Regions from separate parts of the Frigoribacterium sp. AC512 genome, predicted to be linked through region 2. Evidence: predicted binding sites of a transcription regulator. Region 2 holds the regulator's gene; the other holds the start of a gene.
The links. Region 2 encodes LexA, which represses DNA repair genes until DNA is damaged. Its sites were predicted from a motif close to TCGAACANNTGTTCGA; they were not measured.
Positions count from the first base shown of each region.

Region 1: the regulator LexA is predicted to act here: its motif matches at 1,194-1,209, upstream of ACZZ97_RS03315 (Rv2578c family radical SAM protein).

Region 1 is NZ_OZ409850.1:726,893-733,458, forward strand. Features, by position in the region: gene ACZZ97_RS03310 (malate:quinone oxidoreductase) at 1-1,117, shown strand, start outside; gene ACZZ97_RS03315 (Rv2578c family radical SAM protein) at 1,218-2,327, shown strand; gene ACZZ97_RS03320 (sensor histidine kinase) at 2,489-3,793, shown strand; gene ACZZ97_RS03325 (hypothetical protein) at 3,790-4,938, shown strand; gene ACZZ97_RS03330 (response regulator transcription factor) at 4,925-5,674, shown strand; gene ACZZ97_RS03335 (thymidine kinase) at 5,674-6,279, shown strand.
Region 2 is NZ_OZ409850.1:1,851,566-1,858,131, forward strand. Features, by position in the region: gene priA (bifunctional 1-(5-phosphoribosyl)-5-((5-phosphoribosylamino)methylideneamino)imidazole-4-carboxamide isomerase/phosphoribosylanthranilate isomerase PriA) at 1-185, opposite strand, end outside; gene hisH (imidazole glycerol phosphate synthase subunit HisH) at 260-895, opposite strand; gene hisB (imidazoleglycerol-phosphate dehydratase HisB) at 892-1,506, opposite strand; gene ACZZ97_RS08375 (histidinol-phosphate transaminase) at 1,503-2,588, opposite strand; gene ACZZ97_RS08380 (LysM peptidoglycan-binding domain-containing protein) at 2,681-3,052, opposite strand; gene lexA (transcriptional repressor LexA) at 3,304-3,993, shown strand; gene hflX (GTPase HflX) at 4,069-5,640, opposite strand; gene ACZZ97_RS08395 (class I SAM-dependent methyltransferase) at 5,722-6,345, shown strand; gene dapF (diaminopimelate epimerase) at 6,400-6,566, opposite strand, start outside.

The sequences.
Region 1 (6,566 bases), 1.1 Mb from region 2:
CGAGGCCAACGTCGAGTACCTGCGCAAGCGGCACGAGGCGCTCCGTGACCACCCGCTGTTCGCCGGAATCGAGTTCAGCACCGACGCCTCCGTCATCCGCTCGTGGGCCCCTTCCCTCATCGTGGGCCGCGCGAAGGACCAGCCGATCGCCGCGACCCGCATCGAGGCCGGCACCGACGTCGACTTCGGCAGCCTCACGCGCCTCCTGCTGACCTACCTCGAGGAGAACGAGGCGCGCATCGAGCTCGACCACCGCGTCACCGGTCTGACGAAGCTCGCCGACGGCACGTGGCGGGTCGCCATGCGCCGCCAGGTCGGCGGAACGCCCACGAGCGTCGACGCCCGGTTCGTCTTCGTCGGCGCCGGGGGAGGCGCGCTGCACCTGCTGCAGAAGTCGGGCATCGACGAGATCAAGGGCTTCGGCGGGTTCCCGGTCAGCGGCGAGTTCCTCCGGACCGACGACCCCGCCGTCGTGGCGAAGCACGCCGCGAAGGTCTACGGCAAGGCCGCCGTCGGCTCGCCCCCGATGTCGGTCCCGCACCTCGACACCCGTGTCGTGGACGGCCAGGCGAGCCTGATGTTCGGGCCGTACGCCGGCTTCAGCCCGAAGTTCCTGAAGAACGGCTCGTGGTTCGATCTCTTCGCCTCGATCCGGCCGCACAACCTGTACCCGATGATCCGCGCGGGGCTGGCGAACCTGTCGCTCGTCAAGTACCTGGTCGGCCAGCTGATGGCGAGCAGCGACAGCAAGTTCGAGTCCCTGCGGGAGTTCATGCCCGACGCCGACCCGGCCGACTGGTACCGCATCACCGCGGGCCAGCGCGTGCAGGTCATCAAGAAGGACGCGAAGAAGGGCGGTGTGCTGCAGTTCGGCACCGAGGTGGTCTCGGCGGCGGACGGCACCATCGCGGGTCTCCTCGGGGCCTCGCCGGGCGCCTCCACCGCCGTGCCGATCATGCTGTCGGTGCTCGAGCGCTGCTTCCCCGACCGGATCGCCGGGTGGACGCCGACGCTCCGCCGCATGGTGCCTACCTACGGCGACCAGCTCGCCGACGACGAGGCGCGAGCCGCCGCGACGCTCGGGGCGACCGCCGAGGCCCTGCGCATCCACGCGTAGCGGCCCTCTGCCGGTCGCGGCCCGGCGAGCCGGGCCGGGCCGGGGAGGCGCGGGTCGGTCTGGGCTTGACGTCGGGTCGAACATGTGTTCGACTCGGGCGATGAGGTGGAGCGAACAGGCGACGACGGCGACCGACTCGTCGGCGCTGCCCGGGCTGGCGAAGCTGTCGAACCTGGTCGCGTCGGTGACGACGCCCGAGTTCGCCGGGGTGACGTTCCACGAGATCCTCGCGAAGAGCGCTCTCAACCGCGTGCCGGGCAGCGACTCCGCCCTGCCCTTCGGCTGGACGATCAACCCCTACCGAGGGTGCAGCCACGCCTGCGTCTACTGCTTCGCGCGGCCGACGCACGAGTACCTCGACCTCGACGGCGGCGACGACTTCGACCGGCAGATCGTCGTCAAGGTGAACGTCGCCGAGGTGCTGTCCCGCGAGCTGCGTCGCCCGTCGTGGCAGCACCACCCCGTCGCGCTCGGCACGAACACCGACCCGTACCAGCGCGCCGAGGGCAAGTACCGGCTCATGCCGGGCATCATCGCGGCCCTGGCCGACTCGGGCACCCCGTTCAGCATCCTGACCAAGGGGACCCTGCTGAGGCGCGACCTGCCGCTCCTCGTCGAGGCGGCTCAGCACGTGCCGGTCGACATCGCGATGTTCGCGATCCACGACGACGCCCTGCAGCAGTCGGTCGAGCCGGGCACGCCGACCACGGCCGCGCGTCTCGCGACCGTCCGCGCGGCGACCGACGCGGGGCTCCGCTGCTCCGTCTTCATGATGCCCGTCCTGCCGTGGCTGACCGACGACCTCGACCACCTGCACCGGGCCCTGGCGGCCGTCCGCGCCTCCGGGGCGACGAGCCTGCTGTACTCGGCCCTGCACCTCAAGCCCGGCGTCAAGGAGTGGTGGTCGGCCTGGCTCGAACGTGAGCACCCGGAGCTCGTCACGCGGTACCGCGACATGTACGCGACGAGCACCTACGCGCCCCTCGGCTACCGCAAGTGGCTCGCGGCCCGCATGCGGCCCCTCCTGGCCGAGCACGGGCTCGAGCACGGCACGGCCGACCCGGCGACGGGCTCCACCCGGTCGAGTGCCCTCGACGACGCTGCGGCAGCCAGGGGCACGCTGGGCTTCGGTGCGGACGGACGGCCCCGGTCGCTCATCGCCCACGAGCTGCCGGGCGGTGCACGGTCGTCTCAGCCACGCCTCTTCTGACCGCGGCAGCGCTCGTCGTCCCTTCGTCCCCGAGGTCGGGGCACAGCCGCCCCGGTGTCCCGGCCCCGTCCCGCGAGGTGACCCTAGATAACGGGGTACAGGACGAGTCCTCGTTCTGGCATGATCGACCTGCCCGACACGTCGACCAGGAGGGGGCCGCCATGCTGCTCGGCCTCCCCGCACACCTCGTCCCGCAGACCGTGGGCCGGGCGCTGTCCCGTGCCTGCCACGTCATCGCGAGCGTCGTCCTCGCGAGTGCAGGCCTGTTGCTGATCGTGAACCAGGTCGCCGAGCCGTCCTACCTGCTCTGGCCTGCCCTCCTGGCGTTGTTGCCGATGCTCGGCATGCTCTTCGTCGTCGAGCGGTTCCGCAGCACGACCGCCGTGCTCGCGTACCTCGCCATCGGCTCGGCGTGCCTCTACTGGTACGCCGTGACCCTGTTCGCTCAGATCCCGGCGGTCCAGGCGTCGGACGCCTTCTCGCTCTCCCTGCCGAAGATCGCCCTCGTCATGGTCGGCGGCAGCGGGCTGCGTTCCCGGGGCAGCCTGCTCTGGGCCACCGCGGGCTTCGCCCTGGGAGAGATCGTCACCCAGCTGGCGACGTGGCAGACCGGCGCGACGCCTCGTCTCGACGTCGCGGTCCTCTTCGCGTGGCTCCTCGTGTCCGTGACGGCGACGTCGTCCCTGCTCGCGCGGGGACGGGTCGGCCGTGCCCAGCCGAGCCTGCACCGGGCGGCCTTCGACCAACAGAAGCAGGCCATCCGCCACGACGTGGAACAGCAGGCGTCCGCGCTGCTGCACGACACGGTGCTGAACCACCTCGCCTCCATCACGGCCGGCGGGCCCGGCCCGCTCGACCCGGCGACCGCGGCGTCGATGGCGACCGACCTCGAGGTGCTCGTCGGCCAGGAGTGGCTCGTCGACGAGACGAGGGCCCCGGCCCCGGCCTCCCCGACGACCGGGCCGGGCGACTGGACGACGTCCGAGCTGGGCCACGCCGTCGCACGGGCGCGAGAGGGCGGGCTCGAGGTCGGCGTCACGGGAGACCTCGGCGCCGTGACGCGGCTCGCGCCCGCCGTCTGCCGGGCCCTGGGCCTCGCCGTGGCCCAGTGCCTCACCAACGTCGCCGTGCACAGCGGCACCGATCGTGCCGAGGTCGTCGTGTACGGCGACGGCGTCGACCTGACGGTGATGATCATCGACGACGGGGTCGGCTTCGACGCCGCGGCCACGGCGCCCGACAGGCTCGGCCTCAAGAACTCGGTCGAGGCCAGGACGAGGCGGGTGGGGGGCTCGGCGCAGATCTGGTCCTCGCCCGGCAGCGGCACGTCGGTCATGCTCCGCGTCCCGGTCGCACCGGCCGAGTCGGTCGTCACGCCTGGTGCGGCGGCGGCGGCCAGCCCGGTCACGGACGGTCCCGGCCCCGTCGACCTGGCGTCCCCCACCGCCGGCGGGGGAGCACCGTGAGCCGCCGCAGCCCCCAGCAGGTCGATCCGCTCGGCGCCCTCAGCTCCCGCCCCGTCACGGCGCTCGCCGCGGTCGCGGCCGTCGCCTACGCGACGGTGTCGACCGTCGTCACTCGCGACGAGATCGTGGTGCCCGCCGCTGCCGTCGGGGCCCTCGCGGCGCTCGGGGCGGCGGGGGTCGTCCTGGTGCTCGCGTCGAGTCCGCTCCGGGCACCGCTCACCCGGTGGTCGGTCGCGGGCGTGGTCGCGCTCGGTGCCCTCGCTTCCGTCCTCGCCGCCGTCGCCTCCGCCGGCCACAACTCCATGGTCCGAGACGACTGGGCCTCCCTCGCCGTCGGGCTGCTCCTCGTGGGCCTCGCGCCGTACCGGCCCGCGCTCGACCTCGTGGTCGCGGGGCTGGCGTCCGCCGTGGTCCTCACTGCCGTCGTGCTCGTCGAGAGAGAGGCGTTCCTCACCGACGTCCCGGTCCTGGTGTTCGTCGTGGTCGCCGTGACCCCGGTGCTGGCGCTCTCGCTCGCCGGCGCCTCGTTCTCGGCCGCGTTCACGACGCTGGTGGAGCGCTGGATCGCGGGCGCCTCCTCGGCTCGTCAGGCCAGCGCCGAGGAGTTCCGCTCGAGCGTCGCCCGCAGCGTGCAGCAGGACAGGGTGACCATCCTGAACCGCGACGTCGTGCCGTTCTTCGGCGAGGTCGTCGCCGCCGGCACCGTCACGGAGGCGGACGTCGAGCGGGCCCGCCGCATCAGTGCCGACCTCCGCAGCACCATGGTCGCCGAGGCGGACCGCAGCTGGCTCGAGCAGGTGCTGGCCGACCCTTCCACCCGCGTGTCCGGGGTCGTCGTGGACGTCGGCCGGGCAGCTGGCCGGATGACGGCCGCGCACCGCACGTCGCTGCGGGCCCTGCTCGTCGCCTTCGGCGAGAGCGACGCCGTGCTGCCCGACACCGTCCGCATCGAGCTCGAGCAGGGGCTGGACGCCGAGGAGGAGCGGGTCGAGGCCCGCATCAGCGTCGCCACCGCCTCGTCCGAGTCCGCCGTCCGCCACCGCTTCGCGCCCTACCTCGCCGTCGTGCGGATCGTCTTCGACGACCTGCAGGTCGATCCCGCCCCGCCCCTCCTGACACTAAGGTTTTCTTATGACCAGCACTGAGCCGAGCGGCCGCTCGTCCCTCCGTCCCGGCTTCGGCCGGCCAGCCGCTGCCCCGTCGTGGAGCACGGTCGGGCCTGGTTCCGAGGGGCCGGCGACCCGTCGCGTCCGCCTCGCCATCCTCGACGACCACGAGGTCCTGCTCGACAGCCTGTCGAGCTGGATCAACGTCAACGCCTACGACTTCGACCTGGTCCTCACGGCGCACACCTGGCTGCAGCTCGTGCACAGCGACAACTTCCCGACCGACCTCGTCTTCCTCGACTTCCAGCTGAAGGAGCCGGTCTCCATCGAGGCCCGGGTCCGCACCTGCCGCGCCGCGGGCGCCAAGGTGATCGTGCTGTCCAGCCTCGACACGCGCGAGTCGCGTGAGCGCGCGCTCGACGCCGGTGCATCGGCGTTCCTCTCGAAGGCGCTGCCGATGCGCGAGGTCATGGACGCGGCCCGCCAGGTCATGGGCGTGGCTCGTGACGCGTCGCCTCAGCGCGACTGGCGCCCGCTGCCGGTGGGGGCCGCGAACCAGAGTCGCCCGAAGCTCAGCGCAGGCGAGTCGGAGGCGTTCCGCCTCTACGTGTCCGGCTTCAGCACCAACGAGGTGGCAGCCCAGATGAACGTGCAGTACGAGACGGCGAAGACCTACCTCCGTCGTGTCCGGGAGAAGTACGCGAAGGCCAACAGGCCCGCGAGCAAGAAGTCCGAGCTGATCCGTCGTGCGGCGGAGGACGGCTACCTGCAGTAGTGGCGAAGCTGTACTTCCGCTACGGCGCGATGAACAGCGGCAAGAGCACGGCGTTGCTCCAGGCCGCGTACAACTACGAGGAGCGCGGTCAGCGCGTCCTGCTGGCCAAGCCGCGGGTCGACACCAAGGGCGACGACGCGATCGTCTCCCGGCTGGGCGTCACCCGGCCCGTGGACGTCACGTTCGCTCCCGACGACGACGTGCGGGAGGTGTTCTCCCGTTCGCGGGAACGCGTCCGGGCCGAGACGGGGACCGACCTGTCGTGCCTGCTCGTCGACGAAGTACAGTTCCTCACCCCGGTCCAGGTGGACGACCTGCTGCGCATCGCGGTGCTCGAGGGCGTCCCCGTCCTCGCCTACGGGATCAGGACGGACTTCCGGACGATCGCCTTCCCGGGCAGTCGCCGACTCCTGGAGGTGGCGCACTCGCTCGAGGAGCTCAAGACCATCTGTCGGTGCGGCCGCAAGGCGGTCTTCAACGCGCGCAAGGTGGGCGACCGCTTCGTCTTCGACGGTGACCAGGTCGCCATCGACGGCCGGGAGGTCACCTACGAATCGCTCTGCGGCGCTTGCTACCTCGCCGAGAGCGACGGCCGCCTCGCCTGACCCTGGGGGCGAGGTCCCGTCGTGGGGCGGGCGGGGATCGCCCCACTGACAAGCACAGGAGAAAAGGCCAGACCCGAAGGGTCTGGCCTTTTCTCATCCAACGTGAGGCGGGCGGGGACCGCCCCACTGACAAGCACAAGAAAAATGGCCGGACCCGAAGGGTCTGGCCGTCGTGGGGCGGGCGGGGACCGCCTCACTGACAAGCACAGGAGAAAAGGCCAGACCCGAAGGGTCTGGCCTTTTCTCCTCCAACGTGAGGCGGGCGGGGACCGCCTTACTGACAAGCA
Region 2 (6,566 bases):
GCGTCGAGGTCGACGAGGTGCAGCCACTCGGCGCCCTGCGACTTCCAGTCGTCGGCCGCCGCCACGGGGTCGCCGTAGCCGGTCTCGGTGCCGGCCTCGCCCTGCGTCAGGCGGACGGCCTGCCCGCCGGCGACGTCGACGGCGGGGAACAGGGTGAGGCCGGGGGTCGTGCAGAAGTCGCTCATGGTGTCTCTCTCGCGGACGTGCCGCGTGCTGTCGCCGACGGGAGCCGGGATCGCGGTCGGGTCAGGGGTGCGGGTCAGAGGGTGCGGAGCCAGTTCGAGAGCAGCCTGATGCCCGGCTGCCCCGACTTCTCGGGGTGGAACTGCGTCGCCCAGAGCGGTCCGTTCTCGACGGCCGCGACGAAGCGTCCGCCGTGGTCGGCCCACGTGACGTGGGGCTCGGGGAACGGACGGATCACGTCGAGGGTCCAGGCCTGCGCCGCGAACGAGTGCACGAAGTAGAAGCGCTCGTCGCGCACGCCCTCGAAGAGGACGCTGCCCTCGGGGGCGTCGACGAGGTTCCAGCCCATGTGCGGCAGCACCTCAGCCTTCAGTTCGTCGACGACGCCGGGCCACTCGCCGAGGCCGCCGGTCGTCGCACCGCGCTCGACCCCGCCCTCGAAGAAGACCTGCATGCCGACGCAGATGCCCATGACGGGACGGCCGCCCGCGAGTCGCCGGTCGATCATCTCGCCGCCGCGGACCGACTGCAGCTGGCTCATCACGGCGCCGAAAGCACCGACGCCCGGGACGAACAGCCCGTCAGCCGCCTGCACCCTGGCGCGGTCGCGCGTGAGCTCGACGTCGGCGCCCGCGAGCTCGAGGGCCTTGACCGCCGAGTGCACGTTGCCGCTGCCGTAGTCGAGGACGGCCACGGTGGGACGGACCGTCACAGGGCGCCCTTCGTGGACGGCACCCCGGTCACCCGGGCGTCGGGCTGGACGGCCTGGCGCAGGGCCCGCGCGAAGGCCTTGAACTCCGCCTCGGCGATGTGGTGCGGGTCACGGCCGCCGAGCACGCGCACGTGGACGGTGATGCCGGCGTGGAACGTGATCGCCTCGAAGACGTGGCGCACCATCGAGCCGGTGAAGTGGCCGCCGATGAGGTGGTACTCGAAGCCCTCGGGCTCGCCGGTGTGCACGAGGTACGGGCGGCCCGAGACGTCGACGACGGCCTGGACCAGCGCCTCGTCGAGGGGCACGAGCGCGTCGCCGTAGCGGGAGATGCCGGCCTTGTCGCCCAGCGCCTCCCTGATCGCGCCGCCGAGCACGATGCCCACGTCCTCCACCGTGTGGTGGACGTCGATGTGGGTGTCGCCCGCCGCCGACACGTCGAGGTCGATGAGCGAGTGCTTCGACAGGGCCGTCAGGAGGTGGTCGAAGAACGGCACGGACGTGTCGATCGACGAGCGCCCCGTCCCGTCGAGGTCGAGGGACAGCTGGATGCGCGACTCGCTCGTCTCGCGGGACGAGGAGGCGGTGCGGGCGCGAGGCTGATCGGTCACGAGGAGAGCCTAATGTCGCGCAGCGCGTCGAGGAACGCGGTCGTCTCGGCCTCGGTGCCCGCGCTCACCCGGAGGTGCCCCTCGATGCCGAGGTCGCGGACGATCACGCCACGGGCGAGGAGGCGACGGAAGACGTCGGCCGGGTCGTCGACGCCCCCGAAGAGGACGAAGTTCGACCAGGTCGGCCACGGGCTGTAGCCGAGCTCGGTCAGGACACGCACGATGCGGTCGCGCTGGGCCTTGATGTCGTCGACCATCGCGAGCATCTCGTCGGCGTGCGCGAGGGCTGCGACGGCCGCCGCCTGCGTGAGGGACGAGAGGTGGTACGGCAGCCGCACCAGGCGGAGTGCGTCGACGACGGCAGGGTGTGCCGCCATGTAGCCGACCCGGGCACCGGCGAAGGCGAAGGCCTTGCTCATGGTGCGCGAGACGATGAGGCGCTCCCGGCCCTCGAGAAGGGTGAGCGCCGTGGGCTGGCCGGCCGGCATGAACTCGGCGTAGGCCTCGTCGACGAAGACCATGCCGTCGGTCGCGTCGTACGCGGCCCGGACCGTGTCGAGGTCGAGCGGGGTGCCCGTCGGGTTGTTCGGCCCGCAGAAGAAGACGACGTCGGGCCGGAGACGCTCGATCTCGGCGACCGCCGTCTCGGGCGTGATCGTGAAGCCCTCGTCGCGGGCGCCCTCGAGCCAGGTGCTGCCGGTGCCCGCCGCGATGATCGAGTGCATCGAGTACGTGGGCGGGAACCCCAGCACGGAGCGGCCCGGGCCGCCGAAGGCCTGCAGGATCTGCTGGATGACCTCGTTGGAGCCGTTCGCCGCCCAGATGTGCTCACGGCTGAGTCCGTGTCCGAGGTAGCCCGCCAGCGAATCGCGGAGGGTCGAGAACTCGCGATCGGGGTAGCGGTTCACGTCGACGAGTGCCGCGCCGACGGCCTCGAGGATGTCGGCGGCGACGTCGGCAGGAACGGGGTGCGTGTTCTCGTTGACGTTGAGGGCGACGGGCACGCGTTCTTGGGGAGCGCCGTACGGCGTCAGCCCCTTGAGGTCGTCTCGGATGGGCAGGTCGGCGAGGCTGAAGGACACGAGTCCATGGTAGGCGGCAGGCGGAGTGCCGACCTCACCGTGACCGGACCGGACCGGAACGGAACGGACCAGTCAACCCCGGCCACACCAGATCAGCGGCTGTACTTCTCGGGGACCGCCAGCGTCTGGCCCGCTGCCACCTCGGCGCTCGGCAGGTTGTTCAGGCGGACGAGGTCGCTGACGACGTCGCGCGGGTCTTTGGTGGGGGCGATCTCGCTCGCGACCTGCCAGAGCGACTCGCCGCCCTCGACCGTGACCTGGGCGAAGGACACGTCTGCGGCCTGGTCGGAGGCGACGGCACCGGGGCCGAGCAGCAAGCCCGCGGCCACGATGCCGGTGGCGCCGAGCGCGACCGCGGCGCCGACCACTCGCCTGCCCCGACGCGTGATGCGCAGGCGGGTGCGAGGGACGACCGAGCCGCCGGTGATGCCGACGATGTCGTTGCTGATGCTGGTGGCGCTCATGAGGTGGTTCCTTTCACCGCGAGAGTTGTCGTACGAGTTCGTGCCCGGCACTCGGCCGGGAATGCCGGACACGAAGACGTGTACCGAACATATCTTCGACTGAGCCCGACCGCAACCATTTCTCTCGAACATCGCCCGCAGACAAGCGCGACACACTCGAACATGTGTTTCGCCAAGTGGCCGTGATCCGATAGGTTCCAGTCGGTGGGACGAGTACACCAGCGACCACCGACATCGACGGCAGGAGAGAGATGACCGACCGGCACAGCGCGACGGCGACCGCCCCGGCGACGCCCCCGCGCAAGGCGCTCACCGCCAAGCAGGAGTCGATCCTGGCCGCGATCCAGGCGAGCATCGCCCAGAGCGGCTACCCGCCGAGCATGCGCGAGATCGGCGACGCCGTCGGCCTCAAGTCGCTGTCGAGCGTGACCCACCAGCTCAACCAGCTCGAGCTCGCCGGCCGGATCCGCCGCGATCCCAACCGCCCGCGCGCCCTCGAGGTGCTGGGCGACCCGACGCCTGCCGCCGCCCCCGTGACGAGCATCCTCTCGACGAGCGACGACGGCGACACCGCCCACGTCCCGATGGTCGGCCGCATCGCGGCCGGCATCCCCATCACCGCCGAGCAGCAGGTCGAGGACGTCATGCCGCTCCCCCGGCAGCTCGTCGGCAAGGGCGAGCTGTTCATGCTCCGCGTCGTCGGCGAGTCCATGATCGACGCCGCCATCTGCGACGGCGACTGGGTGGTCGTCCGGCAACAGCAGAACGCCGAGAACGGCGACATCGTCGCGGCCATGCTCGACGACGAGGCCACGGTCAAGGTCTTCCGGCAGCGAGACGGCCACACCTGGCTGCTGCCCCGCAACAGCGCCTTCGAGCCGATCGTGGGCGACCACGCGCAGATCCTCGGCAAGGTCGTGGCGGTGCTCCGCTCGGTCTGACGCGTCCCGAGAACGACGAAGCGCCTCCTGCCCTGGCCGGGTCGGAGGCGCTTCCTCGTGCAGGGAGCGAACGACTCAGGAGGCGGCTGCCTCCGTGGTCTCGACGGCGTCGGCAGTCTCCGTGCGCACGAACGGCGAGAGCGCCGCGACGTCGCTCGGGTAGACGCGGGCGTGCACCCGGGTGCCCTGCTCGTCGTAGTCGGTCGTCAGGACCCGGCCGGAGTCGTGCAGGTGCGACACCACGTCGCCGCGGTCGTAGGGCACGAGGAGGTCGAGCTCGACCTCGGGCTCGGGCAGCAGCCCGGCGAGCTTCGCCAGCAGCTCGTCGATGCCCTCGCCCGTGCGCGCCGACACGAAGACGGCCGTCGGCTCGAGCCCCTGCAGCACCAGCCGCTGGTCGTCGTCGACGAGGTCGCTCTTGTTGAAGACCACGACCTCGGGGATGTCCCGGCCGTCGACCTCGCCGATGACCTCGCGCACCGTCGCCAGCTGCGCGGCCGGGTCGGGGTGCGATCCGTCGACGACGTGCACGATGACGTCGGAGCCGGCGACCTCCTCGAGCGTCGAGCGGAAGGCCTCGACGAGCTGGTGCGGCAGGTTTCGCACGAAGCCCACCGTGTCGGCGTAGGTGAAGGGTCGACCGTCGGTGGTGGCGCTCTTGCGCACCGTCGCGTCGAGGGTGGCGAAGAGGGCGTTCTCGACCAGGACGCCAGCGCTCGTGAGCCGGTTCAGCAGGCTCGACTTTCCTGCGTTCGTGTAGCCGGCGATCGCCACGGAGGGCACCTCGTTGCGGTCGCGGTTCGCTCGCTTGGCGTCGCGAGCCGGCTTCATCTCCTTGATCTGGCGCCGGAGGCGGGCCATGCGCGTGTGGATCCGGCGACGGTCGAGCTCGATCTTCGTCTCACCGGGGCCCCTGCTGCCCATGCCGGCACCGGCACCGCCGACCTGGCCACCGGCCTGGCGGGACATCGAGTCTCCCCAGCCACGGAGTCGCGGGAGCAGGTACTCGAGCTGGGCGAGCTCGACCTGCGCCTTGCCCTCGCGGCTCTTCGCGTGCTGGCTGAAGATGTCGAGGATGACGGCCGTGCGGTCGATGACCTTGACCTTGACGACGTCCTCCAGCGCACGCCGCTGGCTCGGTGCGAGCTCGGTGTCGGCGATGACCGTGTCCGCGCCGAGGGCGGCGACGGTCTGTCGCAGTTCTTCTGCCTTGCCCTTGCCGAGGTAGGTGCTGGGGTCCGGGTTCGGCCGACGCTGCAGGAGGCCGTCGAGCACCGACGCGCCCGCGGTCTCGGCCAGCGCGGCGAGCTCGCGGAGCGAGTTCTCGGCGTCCGAGAGCGAACCCTGCGACCACACGCCGATCAGGACGACGTTCTCGAGGCGGAGCTGGCGGTACTCGACCTCGGTGACGTCCTCCAGCTCGGTCGAGAGGCCGGCCACGCGACGGAGCGCGGCCCGGTCCTCGCGGTCGTACTGGTCGCCGTCGCCCGAGCCGTCGAGCGAGCGGGTCTGGATCGCCTGGGCAGGCGAGAAGATCGTGTAGGCGGACGCCCGCGACGCCGCACGCTCGAGGACCCGCGACACGACGTCGTCGCCGGGCTGTCCGTCACGCTCGTCGTCGAGCGGGGTCGTGGGGGTGTATGTCATCGAAGTGATACTAGCCCTCCGGAGGGGGTCGAGCCTGGGCCGTCACGGGCCAGGCAGCTGATGTTCGGTAAGTTGTCCCGCGTGACCAACGACCACTACTTCTCCCCGAAGCCGGAGAGCGAGCTGCGTCGGCGGACGATCACGGCGACCCTCGCAGGGCGAGAGCTGACGCTCACGACGGCGTCGGGCGTCTTCAGCCCCGAGCGGGTCGACCCGGGCACGGCCGTCCTGCTGGCCGGTGCACCGCAGCCGCCCGCGACGGGCGACCTGCTGGACGTCGGGTGCGGATGGGGCCCCATCACACTGAGCCTCGCGTTGTCGTCACCCGACGCGACGGTGTGGGCCGTCGACGTGAACGAGAGGGTCCTCGACCTCGTCCGTGAGAACGCACGGGCCGCGGGCCTCCACAACGTCAACGCCGTGACGCCCGACGGTGTTCCCGACGACGTCGTGTTCGCGTCGATCTGGTCGAATCCGCCCATCCGGGTCGGCAAGGAGGTGCTGCACGGCCTCCTGGAGACCTGGCTGCCACGCCTCGAGCCCGGCTCCGACGCCTGGCTCGTCGTGCAGAAGAACCTCGGCGCCGACTCGTTGCAGGCATGGATGAACACGACCATGGCGGACGTGGTGCAGGTGGAGCGGGCCTCGACGAGCAAGGGGTACCGGGTGCTGCGGGCCCGACGCGCCTCCTCGCCGCTCGCCTAGGCGAGCCGGTACGACAGGGTCGTCGCCCGAGGGCCCACGCCCGGGGAGGGACGGCTAGAGGGTCAGCGCGCCGCTGAACACGAGCTCGGCCGGGCCGCTGAGCGACACGTGCTCACCATCGGCTCCGGCCGCGACGTGGACCCCGAGGATGCCACCCGGCACCTCGACGGACCAGTCGTCGGGCGCGCCCGCGCCGGCCCAGTGCCGCACGGCGAGTGCCG